One region of the Aeribacillus sp. FSL K6-1121 genome, then DNA from elsewhere that is predicted to be linked to it. Evidence: riboswitches for the same ligand, from Rfam matches in the RefSeq annotation. Region 1 holds a riboswitch; each other region holds the start of a gene.
The links. Region 1 has a riboswitch for thiamine pyrophosphate ahead of thiC (phosphomethylpyrimidine synthase ThiC). Riboswitches for the same ligand answer to the same signal wherever they lie in the genome.
Positions count from the first base shown of each region.

Region 2: linked by a shared signal. The riboswitch ahead of thiT (energy-coupled thiamine transporter ThiT) and the one ahead of thiC (phosphomethylpyrimidine synthase ThiC) in region 1 are both predicted to bind thiamine pyrophosphate.
Region 3: linked by a shared signal. The riboswitch ahead of NSQ61_RS08205 (acetylornithine deacetylase) and the one ahead of thiC (phosphomethylpyrimidine synthase ThiC) in region 1 are both predicted to bind thiamine pyrophosphate.

Region 1 covers NZ_JBBOPS010000001.1:447,203-450,486, forward strand. Annotated here, with positions in the region: gene thiC (phosphomethylpyrimidine synthase ThiC) at 1-1,481, opposite strand, end outside; TPP riboswitch at 1,617-1,732, opposite strand; gene NSQ61_RS02225 (NfeD family protein) at 1,926-3,209, shown strand; gene floA (flotillin-like protein FloA) at 3,226-3,284, shown strand, end outside.
Region 2 covers NZ_JBBOPS010000001.1:3,823,128-3,826,411, forward strand. Annotated here, with positions in the region: gene menC (o-succinylbenzoate synthase) at 1-917, shown strand, start outside; gene thiT (energy-coupled thiamine transporter ThiT) at 959-1,519, opposite strand; TPP riboswitch at 1,588-1,691, opposite strand; gene NSQ61_RS18555 (DUF418 domain-containing protein) at 1,864-3,099, shown strand; gene NSQ61_RS18560 (DUF2179 domain-containing protein) at 3,203-3,284, shown strand, end outside.
Region 3 covers NZ_JBBOPS010000001.1:1,669,456-1,672,739, forward strand. Annotated here, with positions in the region: gene tenA (thiaminase II) at 1-10, opposite strand, end outside; gene tenA (thiaminase II) at 28-705, opposite strand; gene NSQ61_RS08205 (acetylornithine deacetylase) at 738-2,003, opposite strand; TPP riboswitch at 2,128-2,228, opposite strand; gene NSQ61_RS08210 (hypothetical protein) at 2,295-2,954, opposite strand.

The sequences.
Region 1 (3,284 bases):
GCTTTTGATAAAGCATCATCCCTTATTTGGGCGCCTGGATGCCCTTTTGCCAAATCTGCGGCATGGGCTGCAATTTTATAAGCAACAACACCTTGGCGCACATCCTCTTTATTGGGAAGGCCTAAATGCTCTTTCGGAGTTACATAACATAGCATGGCCGTTCCGTACCAGCCGATCATGGCTGCTCCAATGGCTGACGTAATATGATCATAGCCGGGAGCAATATCGGTCGTTAATGGACCGAGGGTATAAAAAGGAGCCCCCTTGCAAATTTCATTTTCTAAATCAACATTTTCTTTAATTTTATGCATCGGAATGTGCCCAGGGCCTTCGATCATGACTTGGACATCATGTTTCCAGGCGATTTCCGTCAATTCACCGAGCGTTTTCAATTCGGCAAATTGCGCTTCATCATTGGCATCTCGAATAGATCCGGGACGCAAGCCGTCACCTAATGAAACGGCAATATCATATGTTTTTAAAATTTCGCAAATCTCTTCAAAATGAGTGTATAAAAAGTTTTCTTGATGATGCGCCATACACCACTGCGCCATGATCGAACCGCCGCGGGATACGATTCCGGTCGTCCGGTTGACGGTCAAAGGGATATAGCGAAGCAGCACGCCGGCATGTATAGTAAAATAATCGACCCCTTGTTCTGCTTGCTCAATTAATGTATCACGGTAAATTTCCCATGTTAACTCTTCAGCAACGCCATTTACTTTTTCGAGCGCTTGGTAAATCGGGACGGTTCCAACCGGCACGGGCGAGTTGCGGATGATAAATTCTCTTGTTGCATGAATTTTTTTTCCTGTTGACAGGTCCATAATTGTGTCAGCGCCCCAGCGGATGGCCCAAAGCATCTTCTCAACTTCTTCTTCGATTGACGATGTTACAGCTGAATTGCCAATGTTGGCATTAATTTTTACATGAAAGTTCCGGCCGATGATCATCGGTTCACTTTCCGGGTGATTAATGTTGGACGGAATAATGGCCCTGCCGGCAGCGACTTCTTGACGAACGAATTCAGGATCCATGTTTTCACGAATCGCCACAAACTCCATCTCTGGGGTGATGATCCCCTTTTTTGCATAGTGCATTTGTGTAACGACAGCACCTTTTTTTGCTTTGAAAGGCTTTCGATGAAAAGGTGTGGCAATATTGTGATCTTCCCAATTGCGAAATCCATTATCCTCAGGCTTTACCTGGCGCCCGTCATATTCTACAACATCATGACGGTCTAAAATCCACTGTTTGCGTACAGCCGGCAAACCTTTATGAATATCTGCCTGAAAATCAGGATCTGTATAGGGACCGCTCGTGTCATAAACCTTTACAGGTTCATTTTCAAACGTTCCCGCTTCCGTTTTCGTGGGAGTTAATTGAATTTCCCTCATCGGAACCCGAATATCGGGTCTTGACCCAGTCACATAAATTTTTTTGCTTGCTGGAAACTGCATGTTTTCGAAATAATGTTTCATTTTTCTCCTCCTCCATTTTTTTATCTGAAGATGTGCATAGAAAAATAGGAGGGGAGATGGGATGTGAAAAATAAAAACGGGTTCGCTTTAGCACGAACCCGATCAATTCAATATAGAAAAAGAAGGCAATACAAATACTCCCGCTACCTACTTCCCTACGCTGGCATCATCCAGATCAGGTTCAAAGGGTTGAAGAACTTCAGGCGCGTTCTTCTCTCAGTCCAGCTAATTGGACACCCCTAGTAGATGGTTATATATTTTTTTTAATAGTAACATAATATGAAAAATAATGAAAATATTTTTTCGTTTCATGTATGTTTGCAGAATTGTTGATTTTTGAAACTTTCTGCGCAATTGTCCGTAATAATATTAGGCAAAAAATAAGGGGGGAGAGGCCTGAAATCAAACAATAAGTTTTTCGCTATTTGCGCTCTGCTGCTCATCTTGTCGATTATTTGTGCGTCTTTTGATGCCAAATCAGCTGAAGGGAAAACCGTTTATTTTATTCCGATTGAAAATACAATTGAAAAAGGGTTGGTGCATTTTATTAAACGATCCATTCAGGAGGCGGAAAAAGAAAAAGCGGATGTCATTGTTTTTGAATTGAACACTCCTGGCGGTGCTTTAGAGGCAGCGATAGAAATAGGTAAAATGATTATGGATACAGATATCAAAACAATCGCTTATGTAAATAAACATGCGATTTCCGCAGGGGCTTATATAGCATTAAGGGCTGATCAAATATATTACCATCCTGGCGGTACCATTGGGTCAGCAGCTGTCATTGACTCCAATGGCAATGCTGCAGAAGTAAAAGTGCAATCGTTTTGGAAAGCAGAGATGAGAAATGCTGCTGAGGTTCATGGCAGAGACCCTATGTTCGCTGAGGCGATGGTAGACAGCAGCTTGGATATGCCCGAATATGGTGCAGAAAAAGGAGAATTACTAACATTAACAGCAAAACAAGCGATGGAAGTCGGGTATGGTGAAGGCATCGCCAAAAGCCGGGCAGAGCTTTTGAAATCGATCGGAATGGAAGGTGCAAAAGTCCAGGAGACTGAGGAGACGTTTGCTGAAAAAATAGCCCGTTTTGTAACAAACATGTATACCATTCCGATATTATTAACGATTAGCGGTTTAGGGTTTGTGTTAGAATTGTACACTCCTGGGTTTGGCATTCCTGGTTTTATTGGACTATTGGCGCTGTTTTTGTTTTTCTTCGGTCATTTTATTGCAGGGCTTGCGGGATTGGAAACGGTTGTTTTGTTCGTGCTTGGGGTTCTGCTTATAATTGCAGAATTGTTTGTTCCAGGAGGAATTATTGGAGCAATCGGTTTTCTTTCAGTCCTTTTAAGTTTATTTTTAGCAGCTGATCATATAGGACATATGGCGGTTTCTCTTTTTATTGCCGGTTCCATTTCGATATTCACAATATTCATTATGTCAAAGGTGATTGGTAAGCGTATGAAATGGTTTAAAAAAATTATTTTAAATGATTCAATCAGCACGGAGAAAGGTTATGTATCCAATCAAAATCGTACAGATTTAATTGGGAAAACGGGTGTAACTGTGACTGCTTTACGGCCGGCAGGAACAGTAATGACCGATGGAGAGGAAAGATTGGATGTTGTGACAGAAGGGACGTATATTGAGAAAGGAAAAAAAGTGAAAATTGTTAAAGTAGAAGGCTCACGAATTGTTGTGAGAGCTATTAATGAAAATGAATAGGAGGTAGGTATGTCACATGGATGTATCATTTTTTCTTTTACTAGGTCTTATCGTATTAGGTCTTATTTTGCTTGG
Region 2 (3,284 bases), 3.4 Mb from region 1:
TGCACATGATCGAAGATTTCCTCATTCCGATTTTATCAAAGACGACGTTTCATCATCCTCGTGAGTTGGCTGAATCGTTTCGTTTTATTCGCAGAAATTATATGGCAAAAGCGGCTTTGGAAGGTGCCGTGTGGGATCTATATGCAAAACAGCAAAATATACCTCTTTCACAAGCTCTCGGGGGAATGAAAAAAGAAGTTGAAGCTGGGGTGAGCATCGGTATTCAGCCAACAATAAAAGATTTAATCAGTCTTATTGAACAATATCAGGAGGAAGGATACAAGAGAGTAAAAATAAAGATTAAACCAGGTTGGGATATTGAAGTAGTTAAGGAAATACGGAAGCATTTTCCGAACTTGGATTTAATGGCTGATGCGAACAGTGCCTATACATTAAAAGATATAAATCATCTAAAACAATTGGATGAGTTTCAATTAATGATGATTGAGCAGCCTCTTGCGCACGATGATATTGTGGATCATAGCAAACTTCAAAAAGAATTGGACACACCGATCTGTTTAGATGAAAGTATTTGTTCCTTCGAAGATGCTCGAAAGGCTGTTGAACTTCGAAGCTGCAAAATTATGAATATAAAAATCGGCCGTGTTGGCGGTTTGACAGAAGCAAAAAAAATCCATGATTTTTGCAAAGAGCAAAATGTTCCAGTTTGGTGCGGAGGGATGCTTGAATCAGGGATTGGACGGGCCCATAATATAGCCTTAGCGACACTTGAACAATTCACACTGCCAGGAGATATATCCAGTTCATCTAAGTATTGGGAAGAAGATATTATTGAACCGGAAATATCGGTTTATAATGGAAAAATTGCCTTGCCTGATAACCCGGGGATCGGTTTTCATGTAAGCCGTGAAAAATTAAAAAAATACACTGTTGAAACGAAAGTATTTACCCTATAAACAAAATTATCCTCTGCATGTTTTGCAGAGGATGATTTTGTTTATTTTACAACCAATCTTGGCGCTGCCATAATGAGAATAACAGTAACGACAGCGCATAATACAAACGCTCCTATCATCGTAATGCCGTTTACGATCAAAGAATAAACGACCGCTGACATTCCTTCTGGTGCATATTCTCCGAAGAAAAAGACACCGCTGATAAAATGCCAAAAATAACGTGCAAAAGCTCCGATGAAGACGCCAAAGATGATGAAAACAAGAGCAGAGCTTTTCTTTCCATCTTTCAGCTTATTTTGGATAGTTTTGCAGAAAAGACCGGCTAAACCGATAAAGGAAAAAGCTAGAAAATAGTCGATGAAGCCTTGAACAGGCATCAGGATGTATGCATCACCTAATACAATTTGCAATAATCCCCATAAAAAGCCGGAAATGAAGCCAATCTTTGCACCGGATCGAAACGATAATATGAGTACAGGCACCATGGCAATGGATATAGAAATGGCTGATGATAATTGAATGGAAGGGAGAAGATCAAGTATAACTGCCAATGCTGCAAAGATTGCTGCTTCTATTAATAGTAATAAGCGATTTTTTTCCAAAAATAAAACCCCCTGTATATTATTTGCTATCAACAAATATCCATAAGGGGGAAAAGGCTGTATCATGGATCAGTATACTTCCACATCCCTACGCTAGCATTAACTAACAGGTTCAAAGGGTCTGGACGAAATATCCGTCCACTCTCAGCATATAGCTCCCCTTGTGGATCTGTTGATATTCGAATCTTATGTCTATCATAATAGACTATAAGAAAATTGTCATTCTTTTTTCGCTATATTCAAATAAATTTAAACATGATAAAGCTGAAATGCAGCCTTTGGACAAAAAGTAATGAAAAAAGGGCGTTAACAATAAGAACTTTTTTCAGAATGGGGGTTTTGGTTTGAATCTTAAACGTGAGCGTTATGAAGTAGTGGATGTGGTGCGGGGGGCTGCGATATTTGGCATTTTACTTGTGAATATGGCGCATTTCAGCTATCCAGATGTATATTTATACCAAATAGGCAGCGAAAATTTTTTTACTGAAACATGGAGAACATGGGATTTTCTAACGAAAAATATTTTGGAAATATTTGTACAAATGAAGTTTATTACAATGTTCTCATTATTGTTCGGATTTGGAATCATCATCATGGAGGAACGGGCTTTAGGAAACGGCAGGAACTTTGTTTCTATATATATACGCAGACTGGTGGTGCTTTTTGTATTTGGACTAATTCATTCATTTTTCATTTGGGATGGAGACATTTTAATGGATTATGCTGTGCTGGGGTTTCTTCTCCTTTTTTTCCGGAAGTGTTCCTGGAAAACCCTTTTGGTATGGACTGTATGTTTATTTAGTTTATATTTGCTCCTTATTGGTTTGATGACGGCTGTATCCAATGGTGAGGATGCTTTAGTCCAAAAAAGAGAGCAGGCTGCCTTACTGGAAGAGGAGGCAAGAAACGCAATCCATTCATATCAAAACGGAAGTTTTACTGATATTTTCCATCAGCGTATTCATGATCGGCTTTTTTACATGTCTATGTCTGGCATGTGGCCTTTTCAACCGCTTGTCTATATAATAAACATGCTCCCATATATCAGCATGTTTTTAGTTGGCATGATATTTGCGAAACAAAAGCTTTTTCAAGAACCGGAGAAGCATCGAAGGTTATTAACAGCCATCTGGTTTTTCGGGCTTATCATTGGGCTTCCGTTAAATATTTTTGCGGTCACCGCTGAAAATAGTTTTTACATGGTGTTCGGTGCACCATTTCTCATGTTGTTTTATGTGATCTCTCTCATATTTTTATATTTTCACCCAATCTGTCGGCAAATTGTTAAGAAGATTGCGCCTGTTGGACGCATGTCATTGACAAATTACATCATGCAATCTGTTATTTGTACATATCTTTTTTATCATTACGGATTGGGATTGTACGGTAAAGTATACCCCTTCGCCGGTTTTTGGCTTGCACTCGCAATTTTTGCCGTGCAGCTTATCATCAGCCATATTTGGTTTAAATATTTTCAATTAGGGCCGTTGGAGTGGGTATGGAGAACAGCGATGTATTTCAAGCGCCAGCCTATTCGCATGAAAAAGGAAGTTTCGAAGCATAATAACAGATCAAGATGAATTGTAAAAATGTAGTTTCAAATCTCAGATTTTGAGTTTATGATAGCTCTTTCTTTTTGAAAATAATTTATAGTATGATGGAACAAAGGAGTGTCTAGGCAACATGTTTCTACAAGCAATTTTTATTTTTTTGCTGCAATTATTGTATGTACCAGTATTGACGATCCGAACTATTTTGTTAGTGA
Region 3 (3,284 bases), 1.2 Mb from region 1:
TAAATTTCATGTTCATTCTCTCCTATATTAAGAATTGATTTCGATTGGCCACATTTCTTTTCGTTCAGACATTTCCCAAAACATATATTCGTATTTGCTCGTTGTGACAAAAATATCTTCCAGCCATTTCAATTCTTCTTCCCGTTTTCCTTCTGCAAGCTCATTCATTAAATCTTTCAGCCATTTTGCCAATTCACCGAATTCTGTTGATGCGTACATTTTTACCCACTCGCCGTAAAACTCATGTTCACTAGCACCAGGAATCTCATGTAAGCGTGTGCCGATTTCATAATAGCTCCATGTACATGGAAGGACTGCGGCAACCAGTTCTGCCAATGATCCTCGCTGCGACACATTTAACATATAGCTCGTATATGCAACGGTTGTAGCAGCAGGCTGAACTTGTTCTAATTTTTCCTTCTCTATTCCTATTCTTTCAGCGTATTGACGATGCAAATCCATTTCCACTTTTAACGTCGAATGTAGAAGATCAGCAAAAACTGTCATTGTTTGAAGATTGTGAGCCTTTAAGCTTCCAAGGGCAAACAGGCGGCAGTATTCGATTAAATAAAGATAATCCTGCTCCATAAAAAAGCGAAATTTGTCGATATCCAGCGTCCCATTGCCGATTCCTTGAACAAACGGATGATGGTAACTCGCTTCCCAAATCGGTTTTGCAGTTTTATACAATCGGTCTGTAAACATTTGAATTACCCCTTTCACAGCTTTTGTAATTGTCATCGTTTTTTCTGATACCAATCAAATAAAAACGCGATCAGCGATTTTGTAAATGTTTTTAATTGGGGGATGGACAGCTTTTCATTCACCGAGTGTGCATCTTCAAGCGTGCCCGGTCCATATAAAACGACGGGAATTCCCGCTTCACTCAGCCAGCCGCCGTCTGTCACAGTAGGGGACATCGTCAGCTTTGCTTCCTCATTAAATGCCAGTTTATGTGCTTTTTGTAATGTTTTCACTCCGAGTGAATGTTCGTCATATGAAAAAGCTGGGAAAATTTCTCCTCGATCTTCAATCATCGATGTGCCGCCCCATTTAAATTTCGGAGGATATTTCCGAAGCCATAGATCAGCCATTGCAACATGATGGATATGTTCTTCAATTTCCCGGATCACCTCTACATAATGCTCTTCCGGGTAATAGTGAACGGTAATCCAAAGGGAACATTTATCGGCCACAAAAGCGGCGTGCCTTCCACCTTCAATCACTGCAGGATTAATTGTGGCAGAACCAGGCGGAAAGCCTTTGCTCGTTTTCATCACTGCCCAATGCTGTTCAAGCTCTCGCAGTCCTTCAATAATTTTCATCATTTTTTCAATCGCGCTTGCCCCAAAAAGCTTCCCGCCGGCATGAATCATTTGTCTTCTCGTGCCATCGTGAAATGTCTCGGGGCTTTCAATTGTAATCCAGCCCGTGATCACCCCGCCCTGCCCTTGTATTTCACAGTTGCTTGAATCGACAACGATGGCAAAATCAGCTCGATATCCCCGGTCGCAGCACGATTTTGTTCCTGCTTCGCCTACTTCTTCACCGACGACGGACTGAAAAATGATATCCCCTCCCGGCTCAATGCCGTTTTCTTGCAGCAGCTTTAATGCAAACAGACTGGCAGCCATTCCCCCTTTCATATCCGCTACACCGCGTCCATATATGTAATCCCCTTTAACCGTTGCCTCAAAAGGAGGCGTTAGCCATTCTTCTCCCTCTTCGATTGAAGCGACATCAATATGCCCGTTAATAATTAAACTGTGGTAATTTTCTGGATCTTTTCCTTTTTTCGTTCCTACTACGACTGGATCTTGTTCATATAAATCCCATTGATCAATGGAAAAGCCGATGTCTTCCAAATATGAGGCGACATACTTTTGAGCCTCTTTTGCATTTCTTGCCGGAGGGCTTGGCGTTTCAAACGATACGAGTGTTTTTAGAAGATTCAGAAGTTCTTCTTCCCTTTCATCAATTTGCTGAAATAGCGTTTGTAACACGTTGTCTCCCCTTTCTTAACATTTTGTTTTGAAAAATGGTTTGCCAACCAGCCTTGTAATGCAAAAAGCCCGTTCCCAATATAAGGGAACGGGCAAGTATATACAAAACCCATAGACAGGTTTCGATATTACTGCACCACTTCCCTACGCTAGTATGATCTAGATCAGGTTCAAAGGGTCAAGGCACACGCCTTTCTCAGCCTTTCGGCTCCCCTAGTGGTTGATAATTCTATGAAATTTTGATTTTATTACATTAAATCATATCGTTTGCAAAATGACAAGCTGGTTGCGTCATCTTTTAGCCGTCTTGAGCAGTTCTCGATAGCCGATCCTCGTAAACTGGAGATGTTCATCAATATAATTCTCTCTTTGCAAATGGCGGATCGCCTCATCAGACAGTTGTATGTGCACCTGTTGAAACTTCTGGTTGAGTTCGTCAAACGAACTGTTTAAAATAAATTCTGCCCCGAGGATCTGAACAATTCGTTCCATCTCCGGATCTCTTTTCAACAACAAGTGAGCAACTCTGTCTTTCATAAGCACAAGCTCTTGTTTCAACTTGGAAGCTTCATTCTCCTTTTCGCGAATTCGAAGTCGGTACATTTGTTTTTCTTCTTCACCGATATTCGCTCTCGTCAAAAGCTCCTCCAATAATTGTGTTTTATCTAGCTCCAATTTATTTAACTGCTGTTCTTTTTTCATCATTTCCGTCTCGTTGATCCAATCGCTTTGAACAAACTCCTTTTTCCCCTCTTTATTGACCGGTCCAATCCGATCCATTTTTCGATACAAAAGAAATACGAGAACGACTAAACATCCGTTCATTAGCAAGGTTAAAAAACGGACTAGGACATCATTAAAGGCGATGAAATAAAAAAGAACCAATACAACAACCACTGCAATGAGCACTTTCAATAAGGTTATCACAAGATTTGTCGGCTGCTTTGTCAACCTTCCCAATCTCCTTCTCTTTCAAAATAAAGCAAATTTAATTATAGCGAATATGGCTCAAAAATTCGAGAAGAAAAACATGTTTTTATATTAGCAAAAATTGAAAATCTGTAAGCCATTTTTGCGAAAATCAAAAATGAAAAGTCTTCGCTGAAAGAAACAGCGCTTCATTTTTCCGGGAAACATTTCTTAGGGCATCGAAAACAGTGATTTTGGCCTCTTCCTCGGAACGATCAAAAAACAAAACAGGGGCAGTTCAAAGTCCATTTTAGATGTTTATTGTTCGCAAATAAAAAAAAGAGAATGTTGATATAACAGCATTCTTGGGTT